2 regions of the Metabacillus sp. cB07 genome follow, and region 1 is predicted to be linked to the other one. Evidence: riboswitches for the same ligand, from Rfam matches in the RefSeq annotation. Region 1 holds a riboswitch; the other holds the start of a gene.

The links. Region 1 has a riboswitch for thiamine pyrophosphate ahead of JOJ89_RS16960 (thiamine-binding protein). Riboswitches for the same ligand answer to the same signal wherever they lie in the genome.
Region 2: linked by a shared signal. The riboswitch ahead of tenA (thiaminase II) and the one ahead of JOJ89_RS16960 (thiamine-binding protein) in region 1 are both predicted to bind thiamine pyrophosphate.

What each region holds. Positions count from the first base shown of each region.
Region 1 covers NZ_CP069296.1:3,290,898-3,301,157, reverse strand. Annotated here, with positions in the region: gene JOJ89_RS16990 (DMT family transporter) at 1-777, shown strand, start outside; gene JOJ89_RS16985 (peptidase MA family metallohydrolase) at 831-1,886, opposite strand; gene JOJ89_RS16980 (GNAT family N-acetyltransferase) at 2,003-2,524, shown strand; gene JOJ89_RS16975 (NAD-dependent epimerase/dehydratase family protein) at 2,551-3,420, shown strand; gene JOJ89_RS16970 (hypothetical protein) at 3,869-4,057, opposite strand; gene thiT (energy-coupled thiamine transporter ThiT) at 4,150-4,722, opposite strand; TPP riboswitch at 4,828-4,928, opposite strand; TPP riboswitch at 5,070-5,181, shown strand; gene JOJ89_RS16960 (thiamine-binding protein) at 5,275-5,568, shown strand; gene JOJ89_RS16955 (ABC transporter permease) at 5,543-6,328, shown strand; gene JOJ89_RS16950 (ABC transporter substrate-binding protein) at 6,343-7,344, shown strand; gene JOJ89_RS16945 (ABC transporter ATP-binding protein) at 7,346-8,104, shown strand; rRNA gene JOJ89_RS16940 (16S ribosomal RNA) at 8,392-9,929, shown strand; rRNA gene JOJ89_RS16935 (23S ribosomal RNA) at 10,133-10,260, shown strand, end outside.
Region 2 covers NZ_CP069296.1:1,026,187-1,036,446, reverse strand. Annotated here, with positions in the region: gene JOJ89_RS05170 (thiazole synthase) at 1-556, opposite strand, end outside; gene thiS (sulfur carrier protein ThiS) at 560-763, opposite strand; gene thiO (glycine oxidase ThiO) at 760-1,872, opposite strand; gene JOJ89_RS05155 (thiamine phosphate synthase) at 1,856-2,476, opposite strand; gene tenA (thiaminase II) at 2,473-3,159, opposite strand; TPP riboswitch at 3,227-3,335, opposite strand; gene JOJ89_RS05145 (monovalent cation:proton antiporter family protein) at 3,418-5,271, opposite strand; gene mgtE (magnesium transporter) at 5,294-6,658, opposite strand; gene JOJ89_RS05135 (FtsW/RodA/SpoVE family cell cycle protein) at 6,938-8,113, shown strand; gene prpE (bis(5'-nucleosyl)-tetraphosphatase PrpE) at 8,234-8,977, shown strand; gene JOJ89_RS05125 (RluA family pseudouridine synthase) at 9,759-10,260, opposite strand, start outside.

The sequences.
Region 1 (10,260 bases):
TTTTCCACGCTGCTTGTTCTGCCTCTTTTTCTGGCAAAATGTCTGCCGCAGCTAAAGACGATGTCACGGAAAGACTGGAGCTATTCCGCTCTGGCCGGGGTGCTGCTTGCCTTTCATTTTATCCTCTGGTTTGAATCCCTTAACTACACGTCTGTGGCAAGCTCGGTTGTTCTCGTGACGCTGCAGCCGCTGTTTGCTTTTATCGGAACGTATTTCTTTTTTAAAGAAAGAGTTTCAATCAGGGGAGTAATCAGTGCCCTGCTGGCGATTGCCGGCAGTGCTGTTATCAGCTGGGGAGATTTCCGAATCAGCGGTCTTGCTCTGTTCGGAGACTTTCTTGCTCTGGCAGCCTGTGCGATGGTCACGGCGTACCTTCTTTTTGGCCAGGGCGTGAGGAAAAGGCACTCTCTGACGCTTTATACGTTCATCGTCTATGCCGTAAGCTCCGTGACACTTCTAATCTACTGTCTGGCTCTGAAGTATCCGCTCGGCGGCTATCCGCAGCAGGACTGGATATATTTTCTTCTGCTTGCGGCAGTCCCGACCCTGCTTGGGCATTCGCTGTTTAACTGGTCGCTGAAGTGGATTTCGACAAATGTCATCTCTGTCGCCATTCTGTTTGAACCGGTGGGCTCGATTATCCTGGCCTATTTCTTTTTGGCTGAGACGGTTCTCCTTACGCAGGTGATTGGCGGCGGAATCATTGTTGCCGGTGTGCTTCTTTTTATGACTGAGAAAAAAACAGGAGCGGAAATTCCTGAACAACAAGCCTTGTAAAACGGAAAAGAGCACCCGGGCTGTTCCCTGGTGCTCTTTCCATTTTATTGCTCTCATAATTTTCTTTCTAACTCTTCATACGTATATCCGGTTTTATTTTTAAGGGCTTCTTCAAAGCTTCCGGCCGCTTTTGTTTCCTTCAGCAGCTGGAGGATGATCTCTTCTCCAAATTCATCGGCAAGCATCTTTACCGCATAATAGCTTTGAGTATAAATGTCAGCTTCCGTGCTTTTTTCAAGGGCATTTGCCCAGTCTCCCGGATTGATGAGATCGTAGAAAGAAACGGTAGTCTGCAGGGGGATGAGTACCTCTTTTCCGTTATACCCCGCATATTCAGCCAGTCCTTCATTAAACCAGATCGGGATTTTGTAAGGCTCAATGCTGAGCTTCTCCAGTGTCTTTTCTAAATAATAATGAGAATACTCGTGGTAAAACGTTTCAATCACAACAGGAGATGAGGCATTGTATTCATCCGGAATGACAACAGCCATCGTTTTTTTATTGTGGTCGTAGAAACCCATATAATCCAGATAATCAAGCTCGTGCAGAGAGTCAGGCGATTCGTCTAAGAGAAGAAGGTCTATTGGCTGATCCTCAATCTCGCCGAGCAGGCGCGTGCTTATTTCTCTTGCCTGTTTATATTCATTTTCTACTAGCTCAAGATCCTTTTTCTTCAGTGACGGGTAAAAGACAGTTAAATGTGAGATTGTTTTTGTCAGTGCCTTGTCTTTGTATTCTTGGTAAGGATCAACCGGCAGGAAGGCATTGACCTGGAATTCGAATTTTTCGCGCGGGCTGATGCTCTGGTAATTTACATGAGTGGTCATAATGTTCATCAGCACAACGAAAAACAGCGTAATGATCAGGCTGATGCTTGTTACCGAAAGGGCGATTGTTCCTGACAGCCCTCTGAAAAAAAGAAGATTCCGTTCTTTGCTGTGAATCATTTCGTAGACGGAATAGATAAAGAGGCCAAGGAGAAGCAGGCATATGATTGTGCCGGAAATAACAGACCCCGGGATATTTAAAAAGAGAAACAAAACGTAAAAGACGGCGGTAAAGTACACGATATAAAAAATGGACAGGGCGGCATGAAGTACGATTTTCACTGTAGGCCTCCAATTAATTTGGTCTAGTAAACTAATTCTCTGCAAAAAAAGAAACTCCTTTTGAAACAGGGTTTTTATTGAAAGATGTCGAATTTCCTCAGCAAGGAGTGTTGAAAATGAAGGTACTGATCAGAAAAGCTTCCAGAGAAGATGCAAAGCAAATTGCGATTGTACACGTCGACAGCTGGCGGACAACGTATAAGGGAATCGTAGCAGATTCATTTTTAAATAGTCTGACTTACGAAAGCAAAGAGAAAATCTGGCGGAATCTAAATCCGGATACTGTATTCGTTGCAGAAGATGAAGAGGGCAAAATTGTCGGGTTTGCGGGATTTGGTCCGGCCAGGTCTCAGGAATACGGCTATGACGGCGAATTATACGCCATCTATCTTCTGAAAGAAGCACAAGGCGCAGGTGTTGGTAAGAGCCTGGTTCGTGCGGCAGCAGAGGATCTGATGAACCTGAACTATCAATCAATGATGCTGTGGGTGATGAATGCCAACCCGTCGAAGGGGTTCTATGAACGGTACTCTCCCGAAAAAGTGGGAGAGGATACGTACGCGATTGAAGGCACCGATCATCCGGAGACAGCATTCGGCTGGAATCTGAAGGAATTGACAGCGCGGCTGAATACATAATGAGAGAGGGAAATACATTGAAAACCGTGTTAATACTTGGAGGCACACAGTTTTTTGGGAAGAGGCTTGTTCATAAACTGCTTGAAAACGGAGTGGTTGTGACGGTCGCGACAAGAGGCAGAACCCGGGATGATTTTGGAGACGGGGTCGAGCGTCTTGTCATTGACCGGGAAAAGAAAGAATCAATGACGAGAGCTTTTGAAGGAAGGCAATGGGACGCTGTCTATGATCAATCCTGTTTCTCGCCGCTCGAAGCCCAAACGGCTTATGAAGCGCTTGAGGGTAAAATAGGCCATTATATCTTTACATCAACAATGGCCGTCTATGAATTCGGCAAAGAACGAAAGGAAACGGATTTTAACCCGCTTTCGTTCGAACCGACGTTTAAAGACCGCAAAGAATATGGGGGAATGACCGGCTATCGGGAGGCAAAGCGCGGTGCCGAAGCTTATTTGTTCCAGAATGCAAAAGTGCCGGTGGCAGCTGTCAGGCCTGCTCTGGTCATCGGTACCGATGATTACACCGAGCGTTTCCTTTTTCATGTAGACAAAGTGAAAAGGGAAGAGTCCATTGGGGCGAAAAATGACAATGTTTCTTTCAGCTTCACTTCATCTGAAGACGCTGCAGGTTTTCTTTTACATATAGGAAAAGAAAAGCTGACAGGAGCGTATAATATAGCGTTTGAAGACAATCTCTCCCTGAGAGAACTGATCGGCAAGATTGAGAGTGCTGCAGACAAAACCGCAGTCATTACTGAGGAAGTGTCAAAAGAAAATGCTTCCCCGTACGGTCTTCCGGGTGACTGGACGCTGGATGTGACAAAAGCACAAATGACAGGATATTCTTTTGGGGACATGAACGAGTATGTTGAGAGTTTAATAGAAAAGCTGCTGTAAACTCTCGCGGGAGTCTCTGTGAAGGCAGAGACTCTTAATAAGCCTCTGTAGCTCTAGAAGGGAAGAGCGCCGGAAAACAGTAGAACCGGGTCGCAAGGCAAAGGTTTCAGAAGCACCGAAAAGCAACTATGCTGAGGCAGGTGAAATTCCTGCCGGTGAAAATCCGTAGGGAAGCGTGTTCCCCTTAGCCTATGCTTACGAAAGGAGTGCGGGTTCGAATCCCGCCAGAGGCATTAAAAAGACCCGGCAGACATCTGCCGGGTTCTGCTTTTTGTTAAAGGAATTATAAAAAATAAAAGGCTGTTGATAACATAACAAAGTTATCAACGGCAAGCTCCAGCGCCTAGATCCTCTGTCAGAACAAATCCCTCAAAAAAGGCGGGAACCGGACTTTTCCGCCGGATTCTTATCTGCCTATCGGAGCGGGCCTTGGCGCTTGCACTTTTGTTCAGATTTGCTGGTTAAAAACCGCTGCAAAATAAGCAAAAACAAATGCGAGCGGAAATGAAAAAACAACCGACCATCCTCTGACAGGGCCATCTTCGCCGCTGATCCGCAGCGCTTCAAAGTAGCCATACAGAAAATGAAAGATGGATAGAAAAAAGGCAAACAGCATGAGTGAGTATGTGAGATTCATTTCATGGCCTCCAATAGGAAATCTATTACTACTAATACATGCTGAAAAAGAAGAGATTATGATAAAAAGCACCGGATTTCCGGTGCTTTTCTCTATTTTCTATTTATGATCAGCGCTTTTGATGTCAGCAGCATCAGCACAAGAATGATCGTACAGATGATAAATGTCGGAATCATGTAGGATGCGTTGTACCCTGCTGAATAGAGGAGCACCGGCTGATCTCCTGCAAACTCAGCGAAAAAGACAGCGCCAGCGAGTGTGTGGGCTGCAAATCTCAGGAAGCTTCCAAGGAAAGCGGCAAGTGTGACATAAAGAATCAGGCGCCATTTGTTTAAAGAATGGAGAGAGTTCTGAATTTGCTTATAAAAAATACCTCCGGCACCAACCGCTGTAAAGGCGACAAAGTAATCCAGAAAACCCTGTACAGGATGGACAATGGTCGTATAGCCCATGACCGTCTGCAGCAGGCCGAGGAGAAAGCCTGTCAGCAGTCCGCCTTTTAGACCGTGGCGAAATCCCATGATCAGTACGGGCACCATTGCAAGTGAAATCGATCCTCCCTGCGGCATTTTGCCGATAAAGCTTGTCGCTAAATCTAAAAGAAAGGCAATTGCAGCAAGAATCGCTGCTTCCAATAAAAAAACCAGGCGCTTATTTGTTTGCATGATTTTACCCCTTTTCGGCATTCGACCGGGGCCTTTTCTCCATAGAAAAAAGCAATGCGGGGAATGTCGGATGGTTTCCACGCACTGCTTTGGTTGGGTTATCACTTGAATCCATCGCCACATCCCTACGTAAGCTTTAACTTAACAGGTTCAACGGGTCAGAACATAACGTTCACTCTCAGCCGGCGGCTCCCCAAGTGGTCAAATGCGATATATGATTTAGACACTACTATACAGGAAACTGCAAAATTCGACAAGCCTAAATTCTATTTTTTTTCAGAAAATAGCGGAAAGTATTTTTCCTTTCTTTACAAGTCTTGTAAAACTTGCTATAGTTTCCATGAATCTTATAGAAGCAGGGGAGCTGAGTGAACTCGGCTGAGAGGATACTGATTCTTGTATCGACCCTTTAACCTGATCTGGGTAATGCCAGCGGAGGGATACAGGAAAAGAGTCTATTTTCCATGAACTTTGCGAATGCTTAAGGCTGCCCTAACCGGCAGCCTTTTTTTGCATTTTCTAAGAGATTCACAGAAAGAAAGGGAGGAATTCATGATGTCCAGTGTAAACCTTGCGTTTCAAGTACTGCCGAAATCAGCACACGGAAATACATACGAGATTGTCGACAAAGCCATTGAAGTTGTGCAGCAGTCAGGTGTCAAATATGAAGTCGGCGCGATGGAGACCGTTATGGAGGGGGAACTCAATCATCTGCTTGAAATTGTCAAGCAGGCTCAGGATGCCTGTATCGGGGCAGGTGCAAGTGAAGTGATGACGCACATCAAAATTCATTACCGCCCTGCTGAAGGAGTAACGATGGATGAAAAACTCCAAAAATATCGCTGAATCTATATCAGGAATAGCGCTGCCTGCAGCCGTTCTTGCCGTTTTTCTTCTACTCTGGGAGATGGCAGTCGTGCTTTTTCGAATTGAGAAGTGGATCCTGCCAAAACCTACAGACATTTTCATCACCCTGTTTGAAATGAGAGGAACGCTCGGAGTGCACGTTCTGCAGACGCTTACTGAAGCTGTTCTCGGCCTCCTGATAGCAGCAGCTGCCGGAGTGGCCATTGCCATTTTAATTGACCTTTCCCTCTGGATCAGAAAAGCGGTTGAACCGCTCCTTGTCCTTTCACAGACCGTTCCAATTATTGCACTGGCACCTCTGCTGATTATCTGGTTTGGATTCGGGATCTTGCCGAAGGTCATCGTAACAGCACTTGTCTGCTTTTTTCCGATAGCCATTAATCTTGCAGACGGATTCAGTCAGGCAGACAGGGATATGATCAAACTGATGAAGACCATGGGAGCGAATAAACGTCAGCTCTTCTTGAAGGTGAAGATTCCTGCTTCCATGCCGTATTTTTTCTCAGGGCTCAAGATAGCCGGAACATACAGTGTAATGGGAGCGGTTATCGGAGAATGGCTGGGAGCGAGTCAAGGCCTTGGAATTATCCTTACTAGATCCTCTCAATCTTTTTTAACAGAAAAGGTATTTGCCATCATTATCGTCATTGTTGCTTTAAGTCTGGTTATTTTTGCAGTCATTGAATTGCTGGCAAGAGCGGCGATGCCCTGGAAGTACAAAGCGAATAAACACAACTGACATGGAGGAATACGATGAAAAAACTGCGGAGAATGCTCGTCATATTATTCAGCACATCCATCCTTTTAACAGGATGCGCTCCTGCTGAGAATGCCTCAAGTGAAGAAGCAAAAAAAGTGAAGGTCATGCTGGACTGGTTTCCGAATACAAATCATACGGGCATTTATGCAGCAATTGAAAAAGGGTTCTATAAAGAAGCGGGTCTTGAAGTTGAGATAGTAGAACCTGGCGAGGGAGTCAGCGCAGATCAAATTGTTGCATCGGGCGAGGTCGATTTTGCGGTCAGCCACCAGGAAAACATCACACATGCGCGGTCAGCAGGTGTGCCGATCGTTTCTATTGCGGCCATTATTCAGGAAAATACTTCTGCTTTCGCTTCATTAAAGGAAGAAGAGATTGTCTCGCCTGATGATTTTGAAGGGAAACGGTACGGCGGATGGGGATCGCCTACTGAAGAGGCTGTGATTCGTGCGGTTATGAACCAGGATGACGCAGATTTTGGCAAAGTCGATTATGTCACACTTGGTGCAACTGATTTCTTTAAATCAATCGGCCGGGATACGGATTTCCAATGGATCTTTGAGGGCTGGGACGGGATAGAAGCTAAAAGAAAGGGGATAGAACTGAATTACATCTATCTTAAAGACCTTGATCCAGCATTGAACTACTATACACCTGTACTCGCTGCAAGCGAGACAAAGATTAAGAAAGAAAAGGATACGGTACAGGCTTTTGTACAGGCAACCGCAAAAGGTTACGAGTTTGCCATCGATAAGCCGATTGAAGCGGCAGATATTCTGATTAAGCATGTGCCTGAAATAAATAAAGATCTTGCAAAGGAAAGCCAAAAGTGGCTCAGCAAGCAGTATCAGGGTGATGCAAAGCAATGGGGGATTCAAAAAGAAGAAGTTTGGGAACGGTACGCTGACTGGATGTATCAACAAAAGCTGATTGAAGAAAACATAGATCCGGCAGAGGCTTATACAAATGAATTCCTTCCGGAGGCTGAAAAGTAGCATGCTGACACTAAAAGGAGTCAGCAAGACTTACTCGAAAGATCAGCCAGTCCTGCTTCCATCTGATCTTATAGTAGAAAAAGGGGAATTTGTCAGCATCATTGGTCCGAGCGGGTGCGGCAAAAGCACTCTTCTTGATATCATTGCAGGGGTAAATAAGCCAAGCGGCGGAATTGTTCATTACAAGGGGAAAGACATAACGAATCAAACAGGCCACGCCGGGTATATGCCTCAAAGCGATGTGCTTTTTCCGTGGAGAACAATTCTTGATAATGTCATACTTCCGCTGGAGCTGCAGGGGACAGGGAAAGAAAAAGCGCGTTCCGAAGCTCTATCTTTCTTTTCTCAGTTTGGGCTTGAGGGATTTGAACAACACTATCCTTCCATGCTTTCTGGCGGGATGAGGCAGAGAGCGAACTTCCTCCGGGCTTATTTGAGCGGCAAAGAACTTCTATTATTGGACGAGCCTTTTGGAAAGCTTGATGCCATGACAAGACACAAGCTTCAGAAATGGTTTATCAGAATTTGCGAGGCATCCGGGAAAACGGTCCTGTTTATTACTCATGATATGGATGAGGCGATTTTTCTTTCTGACAGGATTGCCGTGTTTTCCCCGAGACCTGGCAGGATCATTGAACATATAGACATTCCTTTCGGCCGGCCGCGAACGGACCAACTCTTCGCTTCAGCTGAATTTGTATCAATTAAACAAAAACTCCTGGATTTGCTGCATTCAAAAAATCATCTGGAAACGCGCTGATTTCAGCGCGTTTTCATTTATAACATTTTTTTTGCAAAAAGATAAAAATGCTATTGCAATGGGGAAATCAGCGTGGTATATTATTATTCGTTGCCGCGAAAAACGCGTGAGAGCAACGGTGCCTGAGAAAAAGAAAAGTGAAAAAAACGCTTGACTTTGAAAAGGTGAAATGTTATTCTAATAAAGCTTCGCAGGAAGCGAAAATGATCTTTGAAAACTAAACAAAACCAAAAGCGTACCAAACGTTTTAAATTTTTAAGTCAGCAACATTTATGAGTCACAAATTTTCTTCGGAGAGTTTGATCCTGGCTCAGGACGAACGCTGGCGGCGTGCCTAATACATGCAAGTCGAGCGGACCTCTTCGGAGGTCAGCGGCGGACGGGTGAGTAACACGTGGGCAACCTGCCTGTAAGACTGGGATAACTCCGGGAAACCGGAGCTAATACCGGATACTATGTCAAACCGCATGGTTTGACATTCAAAGACGGTTTCGGCTGTCACTTACAGATGGGCCCGCGGCGCATTAGCTAGTTGGTGAGGTAATGGCTCACCAAGGCGACGATGCGTAGCCGACCTGAGAGGGTGATCGGCCACACTGGGACTGAGACACGGCCCAGACTCCTACGGGAGGCAGCAGTAGGGAATCTTCCGCAATGGACGAAAGTCTGACGGAGCAACGCCGCGTGAGTGATGAAGGTTTTCGGATCGTAAAACTCTGTTGTCAGGGAAGAACAAGTGCCGGAGTAACTGCCGGCACCTTGACGGTACCTGACCAGAAAGCCACGGCTAACTACGTGCCAGCAGCCGCGGTAATACGTAGGTGGCAAGCGTTGTCCGGAATTATTGGGCGTAAAGCGCGCGCAGGCGGTTTCTTAAGTCTGATGTGAAAGCCCCCGGCTCAACCGGGGAGGGTCATTGGAAACTGGGAAACTTGAGTGCAGAAGAGGAGAGTGGAATTCCACGTGTAGCGGTGAAATGCGTAGAGATGTGGAGGAACACCAGTGGCGAAGGCGACTCTCTGGTCTGTAACTGACGCTGAGGCGCGAAAGCGTGGGGAGCGAACAGGATTAGATACCCTGGTAGTCCACGCCGTAAACGATGAGTGCTAAGTGTTAGAGGGTTTCCGCCCTTTAGTGCTGCAGCTAACGCATTAAGCACTCCGCCTGGGGAGTACGGTCGCAAGACTGAAACTCAAAGGAATTGACGGGGGCCCGCACAAGCGGTGGAGCATGTGGTTTAATTCGAAGCAACGCGAAGAACCTTACCAGGTCTTGACATCCTTTGCCACTTCTAGAGATAGAAGGTTCCCCTTCGGGGGACAAAGTGACAGGTGGTGCATGGTTGTCGTCAGCTCGTGTCGTGAGATGTTGGGTTAAGTCCCGCAACGAGCGCAACCCTTGATCTTAGTTGCCAGCATTCAGTTGGGCACTCTAAGGTGACTGCCGGTGACAAACCGGAGGAAGGTGGGGATGACGTCAAATCATCATGCCCCTTATGACCTGGGCTACACACGTGCTACAATGGATGGTACAAAGGGCTGCGAGACCGCGAGGTTTAGCCAATCCCATAAAACCATTCTCAGTTCGGATTGCAGGCTGCAACTCGCCTGCATGAAGCTGGAATCGCTAGTAATCGCGGATCAGCATGCCGCGGTGAATACGTTCCCGGGCCTTGTACACACCGCCCGTCACACCACGAGAGTTTGCAACACCCGAAGTCGGTGGGGTAACCGCAAGGAGCCAGCCGCCTAAGGTGGGGTAGATGATTGGGGTGAAGTCGTAACAAGGTAGCCGTATCGGAAGGTGCGGCTGGATCACCTCCTTTCTAAGGATATGAGGTCGCTTTTGGTTTTTGTTTAGTTTTGAGAGATCATTCTCTCTATATGAAAGAAGGCGGTCATTCCTGATCTGCCGGTTGTTCTTTGAAAACTGGATAACGTAATTGATAACAAGTAATTCACTGAGATTTACGCTTACCATAGTGATTTTCTTAGACTTTACAGTCTAAACAAACGATTGACCAATTTTGGTTAAGTTATGAAGGGCGCACGGTGGATGCCTTGGCACTAGGAGCCGATGAAGGACGGGACTAACACCGATATGCTTTGGGGAGCTGTAAGTAAGCTTTGATCCAGAGATTTCCGAATGGGGAAACC
Region 2 (10,260 bases), 1.9 Mb from region 1:
CGATTCCTGCGTCAACAATAACCGGCAAGTCAGTCTGTTCGATAATAAATGAGAGATTGAGAGGGTTGATGATTCCCTGCCCTGATCCAATTGGCGATGCTCCGGGCATGATGGCGTGGACACCTGTCTCTTCAAGTCTTCTGGCAAGTACAACATCATCCGACGTGTAAGGAAGAACGATAAATCCTTCTTTTACGAGTTCCGCGCTTGCTTTAAGCGTTTCCACAGGATCCGGCAGGAGTGTTTTCCAGCACCCAATCACTTCTACTTTTATCATATCACACAGACCTGAAGCTTTAGCGAGCTTTGCAATCCGGACCGCTTCCCCGGCCGTTTTGGCGCCTGCCGTATTCGGGAGAAGTGTGTATGCCGTCAAATCAAGCTTCTCTAGCAAGTCCGGCTGAGACGGCTCGAATATATTCATCCTGCGGACAGCAAACGTCAGGATCTCCGCTTCTGAAACTTCAGCCGCTTTCTTTTGAATGTCAAAAGACGGATATTTGCCTGTTCCAAGAAGCAGCCGTGATCTAAACGTCTTCCCTGCAATTTTCAACATGTGTCATCCTCCTCCTACAAAATGAACCATTTCAAGAACATCACCATCTTTTAATATCACGCTGTCATAGCTTTTCTTATCTAGGATTGTTTCGTTATGTTCAATCATGACCGTTTTATGGCTCAGCTGATAAAATGCCAGAAGATCTTCCATTGTCTTTATGTGCGGATCCAGTTCAGCTGTGCTGCCGTTCAATTTGATTTTCATGATTTCACCTCTGTACCCCGATTTAATCCAAACTCTCTTGCATATTCAGGCTTGACCTGACGGCTCAAAATCAAATCCCTGACCATTTCGCCTGTTTTAGGCGCAAGCAGAATGCCGTTCCGGTAATGTCCTGTTGCGGCATAAAGATTTTTCATGCCTTCATGCTTAAAAATGTATGGTTTCGCATCTCGCGCTGCCGGTCTCAGTCCGGCCCAGGCTTTTTGAAAAACACTCTTTTTCATGCACGGCATAATGGAAACAGCCTTCTCCATCAAAGAAGCCATCCCTTGTATTGTAGACTCTGCCCTCCAATTCCCCTCCTCCATCGTCGCACCGATGACGATGCTCCCGTCAGACTTCGGAACAAGGTAACAGCTGTCATGAAAAACGGTTGACTCTAAACGGAAACCATCCGGCATGACTGATAGACATTCGCCTTTAACAGGGTGAACAGGAACTGAGATGCCTAATTCCTCAAACAGCTGGCCGCTCCATGTCCCGCCAGTAATGACAAGAGCTTCACAAAAATGAATCTCTCCTGCAGCGGAAATCTCATAATGCGAAGGCTCTGCGCGCATGCGTCCGGCTGCAGCTCCTTCAAATATGGTTCCTCCGTTTATCTGTACCGCCCTTGCCAGCGCCCGGCAAAGAGCGGGAGGGGAAACCTGGCCGTCTTTTGCAATGAACAGTCCTCCTTGCAGATACTCTGTCAGGTTCTTTTCTTTCTTCAGGACAGACTCCCTTGAGAGCCACTCAACATCCGGTTCATTCAAGGCTCTGTCTTTTAGGGAAACAGCTTCCTCAGCCGTCATGGCAAGTTTGAGCATCCCATTATAAACGAGCTGAATGTCTATGCCTGTTTCTTCAAGCAATTCGGCTGCAAGCACGGGATAAAGAGCCCCGCTCTCTTCTGCAAAACGGAAAAACGCATCTGCTTTTTCCGTTTCTGTATGAGCACCAAGCATGCCTGCTGCAGCGGAAGATGCCCCGCAGCCAATCTTTCCTTTTTCAAATATGGCTACTTTACGGCCTGCCTTTGACAGAAAATAGGCAGACATCAGGCCGATGACTCCTCCCCCGACGATGCCGGCATCATAGAATGTCTTCATCAGCCGTTCCTCCTTTCAGCTTTCGTGCAAGCTCTTTTGCCGCATCCACAGGTTTGTCTGCTGAAAACACGTAGGACATGACCGCTGCTCCTGCGACTTTCAGCTTTTTCAGTTCCGGCAGCACATCAGGAGCGACTCCTCCAATTGCATAGACAGGGATGGATACAGATTCGCAAATTGTTTGAAGAAATGAAATTCCTTTCGGCTCAAGGCCGTTTTTTGAATCTGTCTGAAATACATGTCCGGCAATCAGCCAGTCTGCCCCATCCTTCTCCCGATCTATTGCCTCTTTTACTGAATGAACCGAACATCCTGCGCCGAGGTAAGGGTAGTGCTCTTTAACAAACTTTACAGGCAGCCCATGTGCCGGAAGCTGCACTTTTGCCAGTCCCGAGCGCACGGCCGCATCCACCCTGCCGTTCATGATCAGCTTTGATTTTGGAACACCCTTGCGCGCAAGAATCTCCACAAGTTCCGCCAGTTCGCCGGCTGACCTGTCTTTTTCTCTTATATGGATGGCATCCGCATATCTATGTACGTCTGCGAGGATTGAAATCAGCGAATCTGAAGAATGCTTTCCATCCGTTACAAGGTGCAGCTTCATTTTTGCAGCTGCAGAGAATCTGCACGGCCCCACGCTTCAAGGTTTTCAGCCATATCCCAAAAGCGGTATTCATACATAGAGCTGATCAGAAAATGTTCTTTCATCATCATCCGCTCATGAGCGCTTGCTTTTTCAGCCAGCTCATCAAAACGGTTCACCTGTTCAAGAACAAGCTCTTTAAACCAGTCGCCATGGTAGGTCTCAATCCATTTTTCATAAACGGCATCTCCTGGCTTGCAGTCCTTCAGGCGCTCTCCTACTTCGTAATAAAGCCAGTAGCAAGGCAGCAGAGCAGCTATGATTTCACCAAGATTTCCAGTCGCGACCGCGCGGTACATATGAGATGTATAAGCATAAGCTGTAGGCGCCGGCTTAAATTCCGCGCGTTCTTTCTCTGTTATCCCGAGCATTTTTGAAAACTGCTGATGAAGGGAAAGTTCTGCCTCATAGGTCCCCTGAGAATGAACGGACATTCTGAACGTTGTATGCAGATCAGGAGCCACGGCACCGGCAAACGCCTGCACTTTGGCAAAATGAGTCAAGTAATAGGAATCCTGCATCACATAAAATTTGAACTTTTCTTTTGACAGCGTCCCGTCACCGATTCCTTTAACAAAAGGATGGTGAAAGCTCCCTTCCCACCATTCATTTGCGTACTCCCTGCATTCTTTTGAAAATTGCATGACGTATCCTCCTTTTCTTTTTAAACAGCAAAAAACCACTTTTCGCATAGAAAAGTGGTGTATGAAATAGACCCTTACACCACTTCCCTACGCTGGTGTTAACCAGATCAGGTTCTGAGGGTCTCGGAGTCACACTCCGATCTCAGCCCTTATGAAGGGCTCCCCTAGCGGTTCATCGTATAAAATTTTCTGAATGTTTTACATGCCCATCATACCACGATAAAAATATCTTTCAAGGCTTTTGCAGGAAATTTCTGCTTAATTTTTGTGAAACTCAAGCTCCTGCCTCAGTTCATCGATATATTCGGATGATCCCGTTAAAATCAGCAGATCTCCCCGTTTCAGCTCCGTATCGCCGTGAGGAACAATCGACTCATTCTCCCGGAAGATCCGGACAAAAATGACGTCTCCGGTAAACGGGAAGCTTCTGAGAACCATTCCATCATAGCGTCTGTTGTTCATTTTGATTTGATAAAGGGCAGATTCGCTGTGCGTCAGGATTTTCATGATGCCCGGCGCTTCGATCAGGGCTCTGAGCAGGGTTTTGGTCGAGAGCAGAACAGAGAACACGTCAATGTTCTTTGCTTTCAGCTGCTCATCAAGCAGAGGCGAAGCAATACTTGCAATGACCCTTTCGACCTCAAGCTCTTTTGCCATCAGGGCAATTTCCGCATTCGCATCCTCATCGCCAGTTGCTGCAATAAGGATGTCCGAATCAAATACACCTTTATCCTGAAGCGTCTCAATCGAATAATCGTCCAGCTCTTCAATTTGAAAAAGAGATTCGGCAATCTGCTGTTCGTTTTTATCAACATGCGTATGATAGATGATTGTTTCATACAGATTCGGATTCAGTTCTCTCGTTACCGGAAGCGTCATTTGATTGGCTCCTATGAAAGCAACCTTCAGCTTTTTCTTTGAACCGAGTTTTTCAGGGAAAAGCTTTTTAAATCCAATCGGCGTAAAGATGCTTGTCAGAACGGCCGTCAGAATGAGAGCTCCGGACATCTGCGAGTCAATGACATTGACACGTTCTCCAATCGTCGCTGCGGCGATAACAAGCGACAGAGTGGATGTGAGCAAAAAACCGGCAGCAAGAGTCGTTTTCGTATCGTACCATCTTTTCAAAAGGTAAATCGGCACAATTTTTGAAATGAGAAGCGCTATAAATAAGAGCGGAATCAGCATCAGGATTTTAGGGTCCTTAAAAAGCGACCAAATATCAAGGTCCACTCCAACCATGACAAAGAAAATCGGGATCAGAAATCCGTACCCGAACGAGTCCATCTTCTGAACCATTTCTTTATTCGGGGAAAGAAGAGATACGAGCACGCCTGCTAAAAAGGCACCGAGAATGTTTTCTGCACCAATCGTTTCTGAAAGCGCAACAAGAACAATAATGAGTGTGAAAACAGCTCTTGTCCCAATTTGAATCGTGCCTTTAGAGAGCGTTTCAATAAAGGATCTGCTCTGAAAGGTTTTGCCTATAAAGTAAAGGGCGACACCAGCTCCGAACAAAATGAGCATCAGCCACATATTCGTATTTTCCCCGCCGTAAATGGAAGCAAAAACTGCAAGCAGAATCATTGTCACCAAGTCCGCAATGACGGCGACAAGAAGGATAATCTGCCCGATGTTCGACTTCATGATGCCTGCATCCTTAAGCGTCGGCACGACCACACCGAGTGAAATGGTCGAGATGATCAGCGTCATCAGGAATGCATTTTCTATAAATCCGATCAGGACAAACAGATAAGAGAGCAGCAGGGAAAGAATAAAGATGCCGGCAAATACGAGTAAAGAGACCACGAATGTATTCGGCGCCTCTTTTCCGGATGGCAGCACCTCTTTCTTCCTGCCGCCGATAAACGCTGTGAAATCAATTTCAAGACCGCTCAGAAACATGAGAAAAATAAATCCGAGCATAGACAGAGTTTCAAGCCACATATCCTGCTGAACAAGGTCAAACCCGCTTTTGCCGATCACAATCCCGATAATAATTTCTGCTACAACGACCGGCATCACCTTTATTTTAAAGCGGTGCAGGATGAGCGGAGTGATAAAAGCTGCAAGAAGGACAATGACAAGTGATGAAAAAGAAGCTCCGTGCAAGGTTTTTCCCTCATTTCTGTAGTTAAATTAAGTACTGCATAAACATAGTGGCCATTCCAAAATAAATAAGGATGGAAATAATATCATTAATCGTCGTAATAAAAGGGCCTGATGCAACGGCCGGGTCGACCTTCAGCCTGTGCATAATAAGAGGCACAAACGCTCCCGCAATTGTCGCAACAGTCAGCGTGGCAAGAATGGATAATCCGACAAGCAGGCCGAGATACAGATCGTGTTTCCAGAAATACACGACGCCTGTTACAAGAACACCGCAAACAGCACCGTTGATTAAACCGGTTCCCGCTTCACGGGCGATGATTTTAAAGTTACCTTCTTCTTCATCCCCCATGGCAATTCGGCGGACGGCAACTGCCAGTGCCTGCGTGCCTGTATTTCCTGCCATACCGGCAATCAATGGAATAAACACAGCAAGGATCGCTACCTTATCAAGTGTTTCTTCAAACTGCCCGATCAGATTGGCTGTCAGCATCCCGAGAAACAATAGAATCACGAGCCATGGCAGTCTTTTTTTAGCAGCAGAGAGAGGACCTCTGTCAATAGAGTCTACATCCGAAACCCCTGCGAGCTTTGAGTAGTCATCAGACGCTTCTTCATCAATAACGTCCACAATATCATCAACTGTAATGATCCCGAGAAGGTGATTTTGAAAGTCAACAACAGGCAGCGCCAGAAAGTTGTAATCCCGCATTTTCCGGGCAACTTCTTCCTGATCTTCCCCCACACTGACGGAAAAGACGCGCTCGCTCATGATCTCGCCGATCATCACATCATCGTCACTGACTATTAAATCTCTGAGGGAGATAACTCCCGCAAGGTGCTTATCTTCGTCAATCACATACAGATAATAGATGGTTTCAGCATCTGGAGCCTCATGCTTAAGAATATGCATCGCCGATTTGACGGTCTGATTCGCCTGAATCGCAATAAACTCCGTCGTCATGATACTTCCTGCAGTAAACTCTTCATAATGAAGGAGCTCACGGATTTCCTTCGCTGCTTCATCGTCCATAATGGTCAGGTAGCTTGCCACCTGATCTTTGTTAAGCTCATTCAGAACATCTACTGCATCATCTGCATACATGTGTTCAAGCATTTGCGAAGCAAACCTTGGATCCATTTCTGACAGATACATTTCGTAGTTGTATTCTTCATCTTCAATATTTTCAAACAGGGCAGCCATCTCTTCTGGAGACAAATACTGATAGACCCTTGAACGCTCTTCCTGTTCTAGCTTTACGAACATTTTTGCCTGGTCGTATGGATGCTGCTCTAAAAACAGCGAGCGAAAACCGTCAAAGTCTTCATTCTCAAGTGCAGTCAGAACCGTTTCTGTCTCGATGACAACTTTTTCTTTTTCTTCTGACATAAAGAATCTCCTCCTCTCCCTGTCTCTAAATCACCGGGAAATCAAAATGTCATCAAATTGTGATACAAATCGTCTATTCGCTGTGAACATGCGCCGGTAAGGCATTCTGCAGTCTTCACAACCGTTTTTTCATTGTGATAAGGTATCATGTTTTTGACTGATTTACAAATGAATCCTTTGCAAAACCGTCAATTTTCGCTAAGATTGTAAAAGATGATTTTCGCTTGCAAGCTAAGCACAAACCATATAATGACTGAAAGTACAAGAAAGGGATCCCGTATGAACACAGATAAATCCCCACAGCAGCAATTGGATTACACGCTGATTTTTATTATGTTTTTAATGGCACTGACCAGTGCCGTAGCCATAAGCAGTGCCCAGCCTACTTTACCCGAAAAATTGCAGAATATAAACTTTGCGTTTCTGCAGCTCAGATGGTACATCATCGGTATTATCGCCGTCATTGGAACGATGATTATCGACTTTGACCGCTTCAAGCAGCTCTCATGGTATTTATATGGATTTGGGATGCTTTTGCTCATCGGCCTTGAAATTCTTCCGCCGCCGATTGTAGAGCCGATCAAAGGTGCCACAAGCTGGTACACACTTCCCGGAATCGGAAACTTCCAGCCTTCTGAATTAATGAAGATCTTCATGATTATCGTGCTCAGCAGAATTATAGCAGATCACAGGGAGAAATACGCAACCAATACGGTGAGAGACGACTTGCTCCTATTAGGTAAAGTATTTGCAGCAGCCGCACCTCCCATACTCCTGCTGATGAGACAGCCGGATACAGGGATGACAATGGTTTTTTGCGCCATCATCGGATCACTGATCCTCGTTTCTGGCGTGAAATGGAAAATCATCCTCGGCTTCGTTTTTTCAGGTGCTGCCGTTTTCGCCATGGGAGTCGGCATCTATTTTGCCTTCCCGAGTTTTTTCAACACATATATTCTTGATACAAACTCGTACAAGCTGGACCGGATTTACGGCTGGCTGAACCCTTATGAATACTCAAACGATATTGGATTTCAGCTGATTAAATCGCTCCTTGCCATCGGCTCCGGAGAATTATACGGCAAAGGCTATCAGCAGCTGGAAGTATATCTCCCTGAAGGACATACGGACTTCATCTTTGCCATCATCAGTGAGCAGTTCGGCTTCATTGGCGGAAGTGTTGTCATTTCCCTGTTTTTCCTTCTGATCTACCGGATGGTTCACATTGCACTTGAAAGCAACGATCCGTTCGGAAGCTTTCTTTGTACAGGCGTTATCGGCATGATCACATTCCAGGTTTTCCAGAATGTCGGCATGACCGTCGGCCTCCTGCCGATTACAGGACTTCCGCTCCCGTTCATCAGCTACGGGGGAAGCTCGCTTGCCACTTATATGATTGCCATTGGAATTGTGCTGAATGTCCGGTCAAGAACGAGAAAGTATATGTTTGATTAACCCGCTTGCATGAGCGGGTTTTTCTTTATAATGGGATGCAATTGTGCATTTAATGGAAGAATAAAGCCAGATGCTTTTTTGATAAGATGAAGAAAAGAGAAAAGTAAGGAAGTGGCAGGTGTGAAGCTCGATATTATCGGAGATGTACACGGATGTTTTGATGAGTTTAAAAGCTTAACGGAAAAGCTCGGGTATGACTGGACCGGCGGAATTCCGCTGCACCCTGACAGGAAGCTTGCATTTGTCGGGGATCTTGCTGACAGGGGACCTAAGTCGCTTAAGGTTATTGAAACCGTTGTGGCTTTAATAGAGAATCAGGCAGCGTATTATGTGCCCGGCAACCACTGCAATAAACTGTACCGCTACATGCTCGGGAACAAAGTCCAGGTCGCCCACGGACTCGAAACTACCGCGGCCGAGCTTGAGTCCCTGGAAGAAGAAGAACGAAAACAGATCTATTCAAGCTTCATGAACCTTTACGAACAGGCTCCTCTCTATCAGGTGCTGGACGGCGGAGCACTTGTCATTGCCCACGCCGGGATCCGGGCAGATTACATAGGAAAAACGAACAAAAAGGTCAAGGAATTTGTTCTTTACGGAGATATAACAGGCCAAACAAACCCTGACGGCACTCCAGTCAGAAGAGACTGGGCAAAGCTGTACCGCGGAAAACCCTTTATCGTGTACGGACACACGCCGGTGCGCAAAGCCAGATTCATCGGGAACACCGTCAACATCGACACCGGGGCAGTGTTCGGCGGAATGCTGACAGCCATCAGGTACCCGGAAAAAGAGACGGTGGCTGTCCCCTCTTCCATGCCTTACGTTGAAACACGTTTCAGGGAGCTGGACGGGGCGGAGTGAGGGGGAGTTGTGATTTATGGGTGCCCTTAATTTTGGATGTGAAGGGTTATAGGGTTTCATTTTGATGGAATGGTGTCTTATATTTTTGCAGGAATTTATTATAGGGTAGCGTTATACGGTTTTGCTGCCCTATATTCAGAAGGGAGTTATTTTTAGGGTCGCATTTTCATGTTTTACTTCCCTATATTTCAGACGGCGCATTTTATAGGGTTGCATTTTCATGTTTTGCTGCCCTATATTTCAAATGGCGCATTTTATAGGGTTCCATTTTCATGTTTTACTGCCCTATATTTCGGAGGGTGTTTTTTATAGGGGAGCATTTTTGCATTCTGCTGCCCTATATTTCAGATGACGCATTTTATAGGGTTGCATTTTCATGTTTTGCTTCCCTATATTTCCGATGGTGCTTTTTATAGGGTTGCATTTTCATGTTTTACTCCCCTATATTTCGGAGGGTGCTTTTTATAAGGTTGCATTTCATCCATCCAAATTTTTTTACCACATTAAATGCCTCTTTTTCTAGCAAAATCTTGATCATTTTCCAGTTGATTTGCGTCCCTGAATGATGCAAGGCAGTTAAATCATGGTCAGCCGCAGATCCGCTCTTCGAAAAAAGTGCATTACTACCGACAATCCGGCCAACACAACCAGATTCATTCGGTTTACAACCAACAATCCATGCATAACAACCAACTTACCTTGTTTTACTGCCAACTCTCTTAGGATGCCATCTCCCACTATCAAAAAACCGCCATCATAATCGACGGCGGTTTTCTTTCAATTATAAGCTTTTAAGCACTGTCTGCATATCTGCTGGAATCTCCGCTTCAAACGTCATTTCCTTCTCAAGAAGCGGGTGAAAAAAGGAGAGTACTCTGCTGTGCAGCGCCTGTCTCCGGATAAGGTCCCTGCTCCCTCCGTAGAGGCTGTCTCCGCAAAGCGGGTGCCCGATGTACGCCATATGCACTCTGATCTGATGAGTGCGGCCGGTTTCAAGCCGGAGAGTTACAAGGGTGTACTTTTCCGCAGAAGACAGCACCTTATAATGCGTAACGGCATGCTGCCCGTCTTCCCGCACAGTCCGTTCGATGATGCTTTCCTCTTTGCGGCCGATTGGAGCATCAATGGTTCCATTCTCCTCTGTCAGAGCCCCTTCTACTAAAGCGGCATATGTCCGCTTAATGCTTCCCTGCTTTTGCATGGAAGAAAAGAGGGAATGGGCAAAGCGGTGCTTGGCGACAAGCATAAGTCCCGAAGTATCTTTATCCAGGCGGTTCACAGCA